One region of the Rhodococcoides fascians A25f genome, then DNA from elsewhere that is predicted to be linked to it. Evidence: predicted binding sites of a transcription regulator. Region 1 holds the regulator's gene; each other region holds the start of a gene.
The links. Region 1 encodes LexA, which represses DNA repair genes until DNA is damaged. Its sites were predicted from a motif close to CGAACANNTGTTCG; they were not measured.
Positions count from the first base shown of each region.

Region 2: the regulator LexA is predicted to act here: its motif matches at 1,975-1,988, upstream of BH93_RS26565 (HNH endonuclease signature motif containing protein).
Region 3: the regulator LexA is predicted to act here: its motif matches at 2,844-2,857, upstream of BH93_RS11130 (HNH endonuclease signature motif containing protein).

Region 1 covers NZ_CP049744.1:3,174,940-3,179,222, reverse strand. The annotation lists gene ptsP (phosphoenolpyruvate--protein phosphotransferase) at 1-334, shown strand, start outside; gene BH93_RS14920 (uracil-xanthine permease family protein) at 355-1,626, shown strand; gene BH93_RS14915 (acyl-CoA dehydrogenase family protein) at 1,776-2,918, shown strand; gene lexA (transcriptional repressor LexA) at 2,996-3,673, opposite strand; gene BH93_RS14905 (hypothetical protein) at 4,053-4,283, shown strand, end outside.
Region 2 covers NZ_CP049744.1:5,651,140-5,655,422, reverse strand. The annotation lists gene BH93_RS26565 (HNH endonuclease signature motif containing protein) at 1-1,945, opposite strand, end outside; gene BH93_RS26560 (hypothetical protein) at 2,093-2,422, opposite strand; gene BH93_RS26555 (XdhC family protein) at 2,509-3,585, opposite strand; gene BH93_RS26550 (NCS2 family permease) at 3,587-4,283, opposite strand, start outside.
Region 3 covers NZ_CP049744.1:2,347,563-2,351,845, forward strand. The annotation lists gene lepA (translation elongation factor 4) at 1-1,325, shown strand, start outside; gene BH93_RS11130 (HNH endonuclease signature motif containing protein) at 1,444-2,829, opposite strand; gene BH93_RS11135 (nitronate monooxygenase) at 2,995-4,002, shown strand; gene BH93_RS11140 (glycoside hydrolase family 15 protein) at 4,034-4,283, opposite strand, start outside.

The DNA of each region.
Region 1 (4,283 bases):
GATGGCGGCGGATCGGATGTCTGCTCAGCTCGCCGGTCTGACCGATCCGTGGCAGCCCGCGGTATTGGCCCTGGTGGCGCACACCGCTGCCGCAGGAGCCAAGGCCGGAAAGCCGGTCGGCGTCTGCGGCGAGGCCGCTGCGGACCCGCTCCTGGCCTGTGTGCTGGTCGGACTCGGCATCACTTCTCTGTCTGCTGCGTCTGCCGCCGTCGCACATGTGGGTTCCAAGTTGGCTACGGTCACGCTCGATCAGTGCAAGGCCGCTGCCGAGGCTGCCCTGAAGACCGACAGCACCGCCGCCGCCCGTGAGGCAGTGAGCGCGATCCTCGGCTGACCCAATAGTCTTTTCCCATCATGAGAAATCTGGGTTGGACGCTGCACGGAAACGGAAAAACCGTCGAGTCCGGGGCGGTGGTGGCACCGGACGAACGGTTGTCGTGGCCGCGCACCATCGGTATCGGGATGCAGCACGTCGTCGCCATGTTCGGTGCCACGCTGCTCGTTCCGACGATCACCGGCTTCCCGGTCTCGACGACACTGCTGTTCTCGGGCGTCGGAACGGTGCTGTTCCTGCTCATCACCAGAGGGCGGGTGCCCAGCTATCTGGGGTCGTCCTTCGCATTCCTGGCTCCGCTCGGTGCCACCCAGGCCAACGGCCCGGCCGCGCAACTCGGTGCCGTCCTGTGTGTCGGGGTCGTGCTTGCGGCGATCGGTGTCGTCGTCAAGATCGCCGGTCGGCGTGTGCTCGACGCAGCCATGCCGCCCGTCGTCACTGGTGCCGTGGTCGTATTGATCGGGTTGAATCTGGCCCCCGCTGCGACCACGTCGTTCGAGGCGCAGCCGCTGATCGCTGCAGTGACGCTGGTTGCCATTCTGCTGGCCACGGCCGTAGGACCGGGACTGCTGGGCCGACTCGGAATTCTGCTCGGTGTCGTCGTGGGCTGGGTCTTCGCCGCCGTCACCGGCGGTATGGCGCAACCACGCCTCGACGCTCTGAGCGCGGCGAGCTGGATCGGTCTGCCCGAGTTTCGTGGACCGTCGTTCGAGCTGTCGGTGATCCTGGTAGCGCTGCCGGTGGTGATCGTCCTGGTGGCCGAGAACGTCGGACACGTCAAAGCGGTCGCGGCGATGACCGGCAAGAACCTCGACGACGTGGCCGGTGACGCGCTGATCGCCGACGGCTTGGCGACCACCCTGGCCGGAGCCGCTGGTGGCTCGGGCACCACCACCTACGCGGAGAACATCGGGGTCATGGCCGCCACTCGCGTCTATTCGACAGCCGCGTACTGGGTCGCGGCCTTCACGGCGATAGTGCTGGCGTTCTCGCCCAAGTTCGGTGCCCTGATCTTCACCGTCCCCGACGGCGTCATCGGGGGAGCGACCCTGGTTCTGTACGGACTCATCGGGCTACTGGGCGTTCGGATCTGGACCGACGCCAAGGTGAACTTCGCCGATCCGGTCAACCTGATCGTCGTCGCGGCGGCGCTCGTCGCGGGCATCGGCGACCTCACGCTGTCGGTGGGCTCGGTCGAACTCGGCGGTATCGCGTGGGGTTCTCTGGGCATCCTGCTGGGCTATCCGATCGTCTCGGCGCTCGCGAAAAGTACCGCCGACCGGCGGACCTAGCGGGGGCGGTCACGGATCGCGCACGTTTTGGTCATCGACCTTCGCTGCACCCCGAACGTACTGTTGGAACGTGACGTCAGTCGTACCGACGACCGCGAATGACACCGTTCACAGGTAGACGTCGGTATGCACCGAACAAGGAGATCTGCGTGGAACGCACACTTTTCGAGCCCGAGCACGAGCTGTTCCGGGAGTCGTACCGGAAGTTTCTCGAACAGCACGTAGCCCCCAATCACGCGAAGTGGGAAGAGCAGAACATCGTCGACCGCGGCGTCTGGGTCGAGGCCGGTAAGCAGGGCTTCCTCGGAACGGCTGCACCGGAGGAGTTCGGCGGCGGCGGCGTCAAGGACTTTCGGTACAACGCCATCGTCACCGAGGAAACCACTCGCGGCGGCTACAGCGGCATCGGCTTCACCCTGCACAACGACGTCGTCGCGCCGTATCTGATCGAGCTGGCCAACGACGAGCAGAAGCAGCGTTGGCTCCCCGGATTCTGCTCGGGTGAGCTGATCACCGCGATCGCCATGACCGAGCCGGGTACCGGAAGCGACCTGCAGGGCATCAAGACCAAGGCCGTTCGCGACGGTGACGACTGGGTGCTGAACGGATCGAAGACGTTCATCACCAACGGAATCAACGCCGATCTGATCATCGTCGTCGCCTGCACCGACCCGGAGAAGGGTGCTCAGGGCTTCAGTCTGCTGGTCGTAGAGCGCGACATGCCCGGTTTCGAGCGCGGCCGCAATCTCGACAAGATCGGGATGAAGGCCCAGGACACAGCCGAACTCAGCTTCACCGACGTTCGCGTGCCCGCGGCCAACCTGCTCGGTGAAGAAGGCATGGGCTTCATCTACCTCATGCAGAATCTTCCCCAGGAACGGCTCTCGATCGCTGTTGTCGCCGCTGCGGCCATGGAATCGGCGCTGGACATGACAATTCAGTACTGCCGCGATCGCAAGGCGTTCGGCAAGTCGATCGGAAAGTTCCAGAACACCCGCTTCGTGTTGGCGGAGTTGGCAACCGAGACCACCGCCACCCGCATCATGGTGGACAAGTTCATCGAACTGCTCAACGCGGGCACCTTGACCGTCCAGGAAGCCGCCATGGCCAAGTGGTGGACCACCGAAAATCAGGTCAAGCTGATCGACCGGTGCCTGCAGTTGCACGGCGGCTACGGCTACATGAAGGAATACCCGATCGCCAAGGCCTACATGGACTCTCGTGTCCAGACGATCTACGGCGGCACCACCGAGATCATGAAAGAGATCATCGGCCGCGGATTGAACCTCTGATCTGCTGATCCGACGAACGCGAAGGGCCGCAGCACAATGTGCTGCGGCCCTTCGCGTGTCACTGCAGAGACGTCGCCCTACAGCTTGCGCATCACGGTGACGACCTTGCCGAGGATGGCAGCGTTGTTACCCGGAATCGGCTCGAACAGCGGGTTGTGCGGCAGCAGCCACACCTCGCCCTTCGACCGCTTGAACGTCTTGACGGTGGCCTCGCCGTCGATCATCGCGGCCACGATGTCTCCGTTGTCGGCCACGGACTGCTGACGGACCACGACCCAGTCACCGTCGCAGATCGCTGCATCGATCATCGACTCGCCGACGACCTTGAGCAGGAACAGCGAACCCTGACCGACCAATTCGCGGGGGAGTGGAAAGACATCCTCGACGGCCTCTTCGGCCAGGATCGGTCCACCGGCTGCGATTCGTCCCAGAACCGGCACGAACGTGGGGGTCGGTAGGCGGTCCTGTTCCTCGGACGAACCGTCGACCGCAGCAGCAGCTTGATCGGCCTGCACCTCGTCGAGGCCGCGAACGTCGACCGCGCGCGGGCGATTGGCGTCGCGCCGTAGGAATCCCTTCCGCTCCAGAGTGCGTAACTGATGGGCAACGGACGACGTCGACGTCAGGCCGACGGCGTCACCGATCTCACGAATGCTGGGCGGGTAGCCGCGCTCGGTCACCGAAGCTCGAATGACCTCGAGTACCTTTCGCTGTCGCTCCGTCAGGCCGGCGCTGATGTCGGTGCCGACTTCCATGGCCTTGGGCGTCGGTTCCGCGGCAGGCTTCCCTGCTGCGGCCTTCGCGGGCGCGGAAGCGGTCGTCTTGGAACCCGTCGTCTTGGAACCCGTGGTCGACCTCGTCGAGGTCTGGTCCTTCATGCTGTCGGCCTCCTGCTGATGTCCTGGATCCGGTCTGCGTGGTTCGGTCTGCGCGGACTGGAGTTGATGGTGTCGACTCGTGTGGCGTGTGGTTTCTGACACGAATCTAGCGTGTATCAGCTGTTGAATCAAACATCTGTTCGACTCGTGTCGCGTTTTCTACAGACTTTGTCGGAGCCTCGTGATAGAACTTCGAACAAGCGTCCATCGAACGCCTGATCGAACAATCGATCCAACGAGCGAAGACGAGGTTCCGATGACCATCACCACCGATCGCCCCACCACCGCAGGTGTCCGTACCCGGTCCACTGTCGTCGAGCGTCGTCGCCGTGCTCGTCCCGCGCTGCGGAGTTCCATCGCGACGCGCGGTGCGCGAACGACTCCATGCCTGCCGGTTCTGGAGCCGTCCTGGACCGACGTCACCGACCGGGAGGCCGCCGATCGCGAATTCGACGAGACCTCGGCGCACTTCGCCGGCCAGCCGGTC
Region 2 (4,283 bases), 2.5 Mb from region 1:
CGCGGAGGCGGACGGCGGCGGTGGTGAGGGTGTCGGGTCGGTAGATCAGGGCTCGGTCGGTGAGTGGGTCGCGTCCGACGGATTTTCCGAGGGTGGGGTCGGCGGCGATCGCAGCTTCGAGAGCAGCGGCCAGCGATGCGTTGCCGAGGTAGATTCCGGCGGGTGTGTGGATGGTTCGGTTGTTGCGCCGGTTTACGGAGGACAGATCGAGGGCAGAGCTGTGCCGTGTGCCCCTGCCGACGGGTGTGTGGGTGCAGAACAGGGCCGCAGCGGAGGTGAGTGATCCCGCGCGACGCTGGCGTTGGTCGTCGCTGGCGGCGGCAGCCGCGCCTGTTCCTGACGCTGGGTCGTCGGCTGACGTCGGATCGGATGCTGCAGAGCCGGGTTCTGTGGGGCCGGATGGTGTTGTGGACGAGCGTGATTCCGAACAGCTCGGTGCGACATCAGGTGCCGGCGATGTCTGTGGCCCAGGTGATTGCGATGCTGTCGCGGGTTCAGGCGATGCAGCTGCCTCAAGGTCGGCGTGAGACGTTGCCTCCGCTGACGGGTCGGTCACCGGTGACCCTGCGCGTGTTGCTGCGTGCTTCCGCACATGATTGGCGGCATCTGGGTCGGGAGTTGCCGACGGGTCGGCTGCAGGTACGGGTGCAGACTCGTCGGCCTCGTCGGCCTCACCGTTTTCCCGGGCCTCGCCTGTCTCGTCGACCGCATCTGTCGGTGCAGCTGGTGCCGGTGTCGAGGTGTCCACCGGCGCCGGTGCAGGTGCAGGTGTGGGTGTACTGGCCGAAGTCTGTCCGGTCGAGGAATCAGACTCCCTGCCCGAATCGGTGGCCGACCCCATTCCACCATCGCCGTGAGCAGCCGTTGCAGCATCGGCATCAGCAGCCCAGTCCACGCCTTCGTCTCTGTCTGCGTCAGCGTCAGTGTCTGTATCTCCGTCGGCGTCGGCGTCTGGTTCCGTCGCTGTTTCCGTCTCGGGTCCTGTTGCCGCCCCTGTCTTCTCGCTGTCCGAGCGTCGTTCCCATTCCCCGGTTTCCGGGTTCTGCACCGCCAGTCCCAGTTTCTCGGCGAGGGTGACTGCTTCGGTGAGCAGGATCTGCCACTGACTGTTCCGCGCCAACTCCCGCGCGAGATCGGGGTCGATCGATCCATGACCGGCCAGGTATGCCGGGTTGGCGAGTAGTCCGATGAGGGTGGCGATGTCGACGGTGATCATCGTCAGCGGCACCCGGCGATCGGGCAATGCTGCATCTTTTTTCGGGCAGTCGTCGCGTCGGCACAGGCATGCCAGGCGGGGTTCGCCGTGCATGCGGGCCATGAACGCATCGCACAGGCGTTCTTTCTTGCCGCGGGGGTCTTTCGGGCAGAGGGTGTCGGCCATTTCTTCGAGGAGTTGCCATGCGGCGGCGGCCTCGGGGCCGGTCAGCTCGGCTCGGATGCGGGTGAGTTCTCCGGCGGGGCTGTAGGTGACGGTGCGGAACTTCTTCGCGAATTCCCGTAGTGCTGCCGCTTCCTCGGGCGCGACCCGCAGCAGGATGTCCCAGATCTCCTTCTCGAGGGGACCCGGTGACGACCTGCGTGCGGCCTCGACGATCTCGTCCTCGACCATGTTCACGATCTCGTCGGATAGGTTGTCGAGGATCCGGCACACCGTCCGCACTCGGGGGAGGTCGATTTCCCCGGCCTCGAATGCGGACCGCAGCAATGGAAGTCGGGTGTGTAAGGCGACGCCCACGGAGACGTACGATTCGGCAACGGTGGCGGAGCATCCCAACGCCACTGCCATCTCGGTGCGTCCGTACCGGCTGTAGTGCTTGTGCTTGGAATCGAGGGTGATCCAGTCGCAGTGCACGCGGTAGCAGGCGTTGATCTTGCGGGCGGCCTGACGATTTTCCACACGCGCGGCAGCGGTCAACGCCTCCAGTGACACAGTCGGTACTGCCATCCCCATTCACCCCCCGGTGACCCGAAACAAGAACGCATGTTCGAACAGAATGAACAGTAACCCGACCCACCGACAAGAACGCTGGAGCGAATCCGGGATGTTCGCAACTACACCTCTGAACTGGGGGTATCACCCGTCCTACCTCGATCAGAGTGATTCGAACCGAAACCGGAAGAGCCGGTTCCACCGTTCGTCGGTCAACAACATCGGGGCGATGACCGCCATGATTGCGCCAGTCGTGGCTGGGAGGTAATTTCCGGCGACGAGTGATGCCAAGCATCCGAACGTGAAGCAGGCGAGCGCCGTGCGAGGTAGTAGCCAGGTGGGCTTGCGGCCACTGTGGTGGACACCGAACACAATGGCTGCGCCCACGGAGACGAGGATTGCCGCATGCGCGAGTAGCCGACCGACATGGGTCGGGTCGAGTGCCTGAAGCGTGGCGATCGCAGCCATGGTGCCGAGAAGAGCAACGCTCACAAGGTTCAGTTGTCGGTACCGAGGCAGGTCGCGAATCAACTTCGATCCCTTCACGCAAGCGCACGCCATGATGAGAACCAGCGTACCTAAGCGTATTTGGCATTCGCCTCGTCGTGGTGGATTGGGCCCGCTGTTCGTGTCAGTGGCAACGCACTACCCCCGCGTCGCACGGCCACGAATTCTGACGCGATAGCCAGCGCAGTTTCCTCCGGAGTTCTCGCACCCAGGTCCAAGCCGATCGGCGATTTCAAGCGTGCGAGCTCCTGCTCGGTCAACCCGACGTCACGCAACCGGGCCGCGCGATCGTCGTGAGTCCGACGCGATCCCATTGCCCCTACGAACGCCACCGGCAGTCGCAAAGCGACCTCGAGTAGCGGCACATCGAATTTGGCGTCATGGGTGAGTACACAGATCACCGTTCGGGCATCGACGGCCGTCCGCGCCAGATAGCTGTGCGGCCATTCGGTGATCACCTCGTCGGCGTCGGGAAACCTTGCAGTAGTAGCAAATACTGGCCGCGCATCGCACACCGTCACGTGATACCCCAGGAACTTGCCCACCCGGGCGAGTGCGCCGGCGTAGTCGATGGCCCCGAAGATCAGCAGCCGCGGGGCGGTTGCGTAGGACTGTACGAACACGTCGAGGTCCGGCCGGCACCGCACCGACCGGATGCCGGTGCCCCCGGAGTCCAACATCGCCAGCGCCTCACCCACGACCACTGCGTCGACGTCGGAAAAACCGGTCGTACCCATGGTCGCCGAGGACGAGACGGCGAGCGACTGCCCGGAGCCGTCGAGCATCGTCACCGTGGCCACCGCGCTATCCGACGCGATGGCGGCGAGCACGGCCCGCGGAGGGCCGAGGCGCACGAACACCTCGATCACTCCCCCGCAGGTCAAGCCGACCGCAAAAGCGTCGATATCGCTGTAGCCGAACGACTCTCGCTTGGACTCACCGGTCTCGAGTACCTGCAGGCACAGCTCGTACACCGCGCCTTCGACGCAGCCACCGGAGACGCTGCCGACGGCCTCTCCGTCGGCGCAGACCGCCATCGCGGCACCCGGAAGCCGTGGAGCACTTCCGGATACCGCGATGACCGTCGCCACCGCGTAGGGAACACCGGCGTGGTCCCAGGCGGTCAGACGATCGATGATCTCTTTCACGTTACGAGATTCCCAACGCTTCTTCGATGGGGTGCAGGGCGAAGTAGACCAGGAAGATTCCCGACATCAGGTACAGCAGCCAATGCGTCTGGCGTGCTTTGCCTTTGGCGAGGCGAACCAGGGTGTACGAGATGACACCCGCTGCGACTCCCACGGTGATCGAGTACGTGAAGGGCATCAGCACGATGGTCAGGAAGGCTGGGATCGCGATTTCGGTGTTCTCCCAGTCGATCTTACGTACGTGCGTCATCATCAGCGCGCCCACCAGAACCAGCGCGGGGGCTGCTGCACCGACGGGGACCACCCCGGCCAACGGGGTGAAGAAGATCAGGCTGGTCAACAGTCCGCCGGTGACGACGCTCGCAAGACCGGTTCGGGCACCTTCGGTGACGCCGGCCGCGGACTCGACGACGGCAGTGTTGGCGGATCCGTTGATCGCACCTCCGACGATGGCACCGATGCCGTCGACGGTGAGGATGCGGCTCAATCCCGGCATCCTGCCCTGCTTGTCGACCAGGCCCGCTTCCTCGCCGACGCCCAGGATGGTGCCCATGGCGTCGAAGAAACCGGAGAGCACGAGCGTGAACAGCACCACCGAGGCCGTGACGACACCGGCTCGAGCGAACCCGCCGAACAGGTCGACGTTGAAGAGCAGGTCGAATTGCGGTGTGGCGACAATGGAATCGGGCACCTTCGGC
Region 3 (4,283 bases), 830 kb from region 1:
GTAAGACCGGTGTGGGCGTGGAAGAACTGCTCAACGAGGTCGTCAAGCTGGTCCCGGCTCCGGTCGGCAACCCGGACGGCCCGGCCCGGGCGATGATCTTCGACTCGGTCTACGACACCTACCGCGGCGTCGTCACCTACGTGCGAGTGGTCGACGGCGCGCTCAACCCGCGCGAGAAGGTCACGATGATGTCGACCGGCTCGACGCACGAGTTGCTCGAGGTCGGCATCGTCTCGCCCGATCCAAAGGCCACCAAGGGCTTGGGCGTCGGCGAGGTCGGTTACCTCATCACCGGAGTCAAGGACGTCCGTCAGTCCAAGGTGGGCGATACCGTCACGACCTTCCGGAAGGGTGCAACCGAGCCGTTGACCGGCTACCGCGAGCCTCGGCCGATGGTGTACTCCGGTCTCTACCCGCTCGACGGCTCGGACTACCCGGACCTGCGTGATGCTCTCGAGAAGCTGCAACTGAACGACGCGGCCCTGACCTACGAGCCGGAGACCTCCGTTGCTCTCGGCTTCGGCTTCCGCTGCGGATTCCTCGGGCTGCTGCACATGGAGATCACCCGCGAGCGGCTCGAGCGGGAGTTCAACCTGGACCTGATCTCGACCTCGCCCAACGTGGTCTACCGCGTCGAAATGGAAGACGGTGCCGAGCACATCGTCACCAATCCGTCGTACTGGCCCGAGGGCAAGGCGCGGGAAGTGTTCGAGCCGATGGTCAAGTGCACCATCATCTCGCCCAGCGAATTCATCGGCTCCATCATGGAGCTGTGCCAGGGACGACGTGGCGAACTCGGCGGCATGGACTACCTGTCCGAGACCCGCGTGGAGCTTCGCTACACGATTCCGATGGCCGAGATCATCTTCGACTTCTTCGACATCCTCAAGTCCCGCACCCGCGGATACGCGAGCCTCGATTACGAGGAGATCGGCGAGCAGGCCGGTGCGCTGGTCAAGGTCGACATCCTGCTGCAAGGGGAGGCCGTGGACGCGTTCTCGGCGATCGTGCACAAGGACAATGCCGCGGCCTACGGCAACAAGATGACGACCAAGCTCAAAGAACTGATTCCGCGTCAGCAGTTCGAGGTGCCGATCCAGGCCGCCATCGGATCGCGCATCATCGCGCGCGAGAACATCCGTGCGATCCGAAAGGACGTGCTGGCCAAGTGCTACGGCGGCGACATCAGCCGTAAGCGCAAGCTGCTCGAGAAGCAGAAAGAGGGCAAGAAGCGCATGAAGACGATCGGTCGCGTCGAGGTGCCGCAGGAAGCCTTCGTCGCCGCACTGTCCTCGGAATCTTCGTCGGACAAGCCCAAGAAGTAGCGCAGGCACGCGCTCTGGCAGCTTCGAGGTGCCTTCGCTCGTATCGAAGTAGCTGCGACACAACCTTTTCCAGCCCCGCACCGTGTTCTCGGTGCGGGGCTGGTCTTGTTGTCGGTGGTTATGTGATGTGGGGGCCGGCTCGGGCGTGGGATTGTCGGGGTTGTCGGTAGGGGTCGACGGTGGCGGGTGGGATGAACCAGGGGTGGTTGTCGGTGCCGATGAACACTTCCCAATCGCTGTGGTGGATCAGTCGGTGATGGAAACCGCACAGGAGGACGAGATTGTTCATGTCGGTGGGTCCACCGTCGGTCCAGTGCCAGATGTGGTGGCCTTCGGTCCAGGCTGCGGGTTTGCCGCAGCCGGGGAACGCGCAGCCGTGATCGCGGGCGGTGAGGGCGCGTTTCTGTTTGGCGGTGACGGTGCGGGCGGTGCGGGCAAGGTTGATCGGGGAACCGTTCTCGTCCATGACGATGGCGGTGAGGATGCAGTCGCAGGCCAGTTGCCGGGAGGTCTCGCGGGTGAGCGGTCCCATCCAGGGCAGCCACCCGACGGTGGTGCCGTCGCCGAACAAGTCGCGATACGCGCCGCGATCGGTGGTGGCTGACCGGCTGTCGTTGTCGCAACCATCGCCGCTGCCACTGGCACAACCATCGCTGCCGCTGCTGTCGACGCCGTCGCCATTACCACTGCTGCAGTCGGATTCGGTTGCAGTGCTGCCGTTGCCGTTGCCGTCGTCCTGGCCTCGGCGGAGGTTGGTGAGGTCGCGCAGGCTGATGTGCAGGTTGACGTGCGGCTTTTCGCCGCCTTCGGTGGGTCGGTTGCTGGAGGCGAGGTAGCGGTCGAGGATGTGTCCGAAGGCGTCGGCTCGCCGCCGGGCGGGGCTGCGTTCGTCTTGGGTGCCGTCGGCGGCGGGCTGGGGTTCGGTCAGGGGTGAGAGTGCGGTGAGCAGTTTTTCTCCGGTGACAGCGTCGAAGTCGGCCTTGAGCACCAATCGCCCGTTGAGGGTTGTGGAGGCGAAGAGTTCGTTGCGGTCGGTGTCGTCGGGTGGTTTCTTGCTGCCGTAGGTGTCCTCGAGTTTGGTGATCGCTGCGCGCAGTGGCCCGGTGCGGGCGTCGGGTCCGGTGGCGGCGGTCAGCAATGCTGCTCTGGCAACGTCCTGGCCTTCTTGCGGGAGGTTCTTCGGTGGTGTTTCGGCGAAGGTGAGGATCAGGGCGGCATGGTCGACGGAGATGCTGGCGGTGTTCACGGCGTCGGCGATGTCGGGGAAGTTTTTCAGTCCGCGGGCGAGGGCGACGATCTTGGTGGCTTTGCTGGGGGTGAGCAGGGTGGTGGAGGTCAGCCAGCCGGCGGGGCCGGGGAATCCGAGTTTCTCGCGGCTCACGCGGGTGTCGATTTCCGCGACGAGGGCGATACGTCGGGCTTCGAGGAGTTGGATTTGGTGGGAGGCCGCGGTGGCGTCGGCGAGGAGTTCGCTCTCGCTCAGTTGCCAGATCGCGGTGGTCATGGGGGTTAGTGTATCGAACATGCGTTCGACTAGCAATGATAGTCGAATCGAAAACTATTGCCCTGCAAAAAGATTCGATATCGCGATTCTGTCGGTGGCGTGTGGTAGCGGACGCATGTCGGGTGCGACAGACGAGGCCGTGGCCGGCGAGTACATTTCGAACCTGTGACTACGCCGATCTTGAAGCAGCTCCGTGTGCCCGTCGTCGGTGCGCCCATGGCGGGTGGCCCGAGTACTCCCGAACTGGCTCGCGCGGTCTCGGAGGCGGGTGGGCTCGGCATGATCGCGGGCGCATTACTGACACCTGAAGCCTTTGCAGCGCAGATCGATTCGGTTCGAGGACTGCCGTTCGGTGTCAACCTCTTTCTGCCGGAGGAGCCGTCCGGTGCCGACGTGGCGTCCTATGCCGAACACCTGGCGTCCTGGTTCGAGCGGTTCGATGCCGAACCAGGGGAGCTGCTGCGACGAGACGACTTCTACGCCGAGAAGTTCGCTTGGCTGCTCGAGCATCCGGTACCGCTGGTCTCGAGCACATTCGCGACGTTCGATGCGGACGAGGTAGCCCAACTGCACGCAGTCGGGACGGAGGTGTGGGCCACCGTCGCCACCGCGTCCGACGCGTCGGTGGCCACCGCCAACGGCGTCGACGCTCTCGTTGTGCAGGGGCCCGAAGCCGGTGGGCATCGAGGTACGTTCGACGGGTCGGCCCCGGACGAGCCGTTGGCCGAACTGCTCGTTGCGGTCCGCGAGATCTCGGAACTCCCTCGCATCGCAGCCGGCGGATTGATGGACGGCAATGACATTGCGCCACTGCTGGATTCGGGTGCAGCCCATGCCGCGCAGCTCGGGACGGCCTTACTGAACACGCCTGAGGCCGGCACCAAACCAGTGCACCGCGAACAGCTGACACTGGCTCCGAACACGGCAGTGACGAGGGCCTTCTCCGGCCGTCCCGCGCGGGGTCTGGTGAACGAGTTCATGCACGCGAACTCCGATGCCGCTCCGCTGGCGTATCCCGATCTGCACTACCTGACCGCGCCGATGCGCGCGAAGGCCGCAGCAGCGGGCGACCCGTCGGGACTGTCGATGTGGGCCGGGACCGGCCATCGCCGCGCTCAGGCCAAGCCCGCGGCCGAGTTGATCGCCGAATGGGCGAGACAACTCGGCCGCTGAAACCACACGCAGCGACTACCGAACTTCCCGGTCAGGGGTTGGCGTGGGCGGGCTGGAAGTGTCCGGACGCCTGGGCTTCTTCGGCCCGGATGACGTGCACTACTGCGTTGATGAGGGCAAGGTGGGTGAACGCCTGCGGGAAGTTGCCGAGGTGACGGCCGGTGCGGTGGTCGATCTCCTCGGCGTAGAGCTTGAGCGGGCTCGCGTAGCCGAGTAGACGTTCGCAGAGGTGCTTCGCGCGGGGCAGTTCGCCGATTTCCACCAGGGCAGAGACCAGCCAG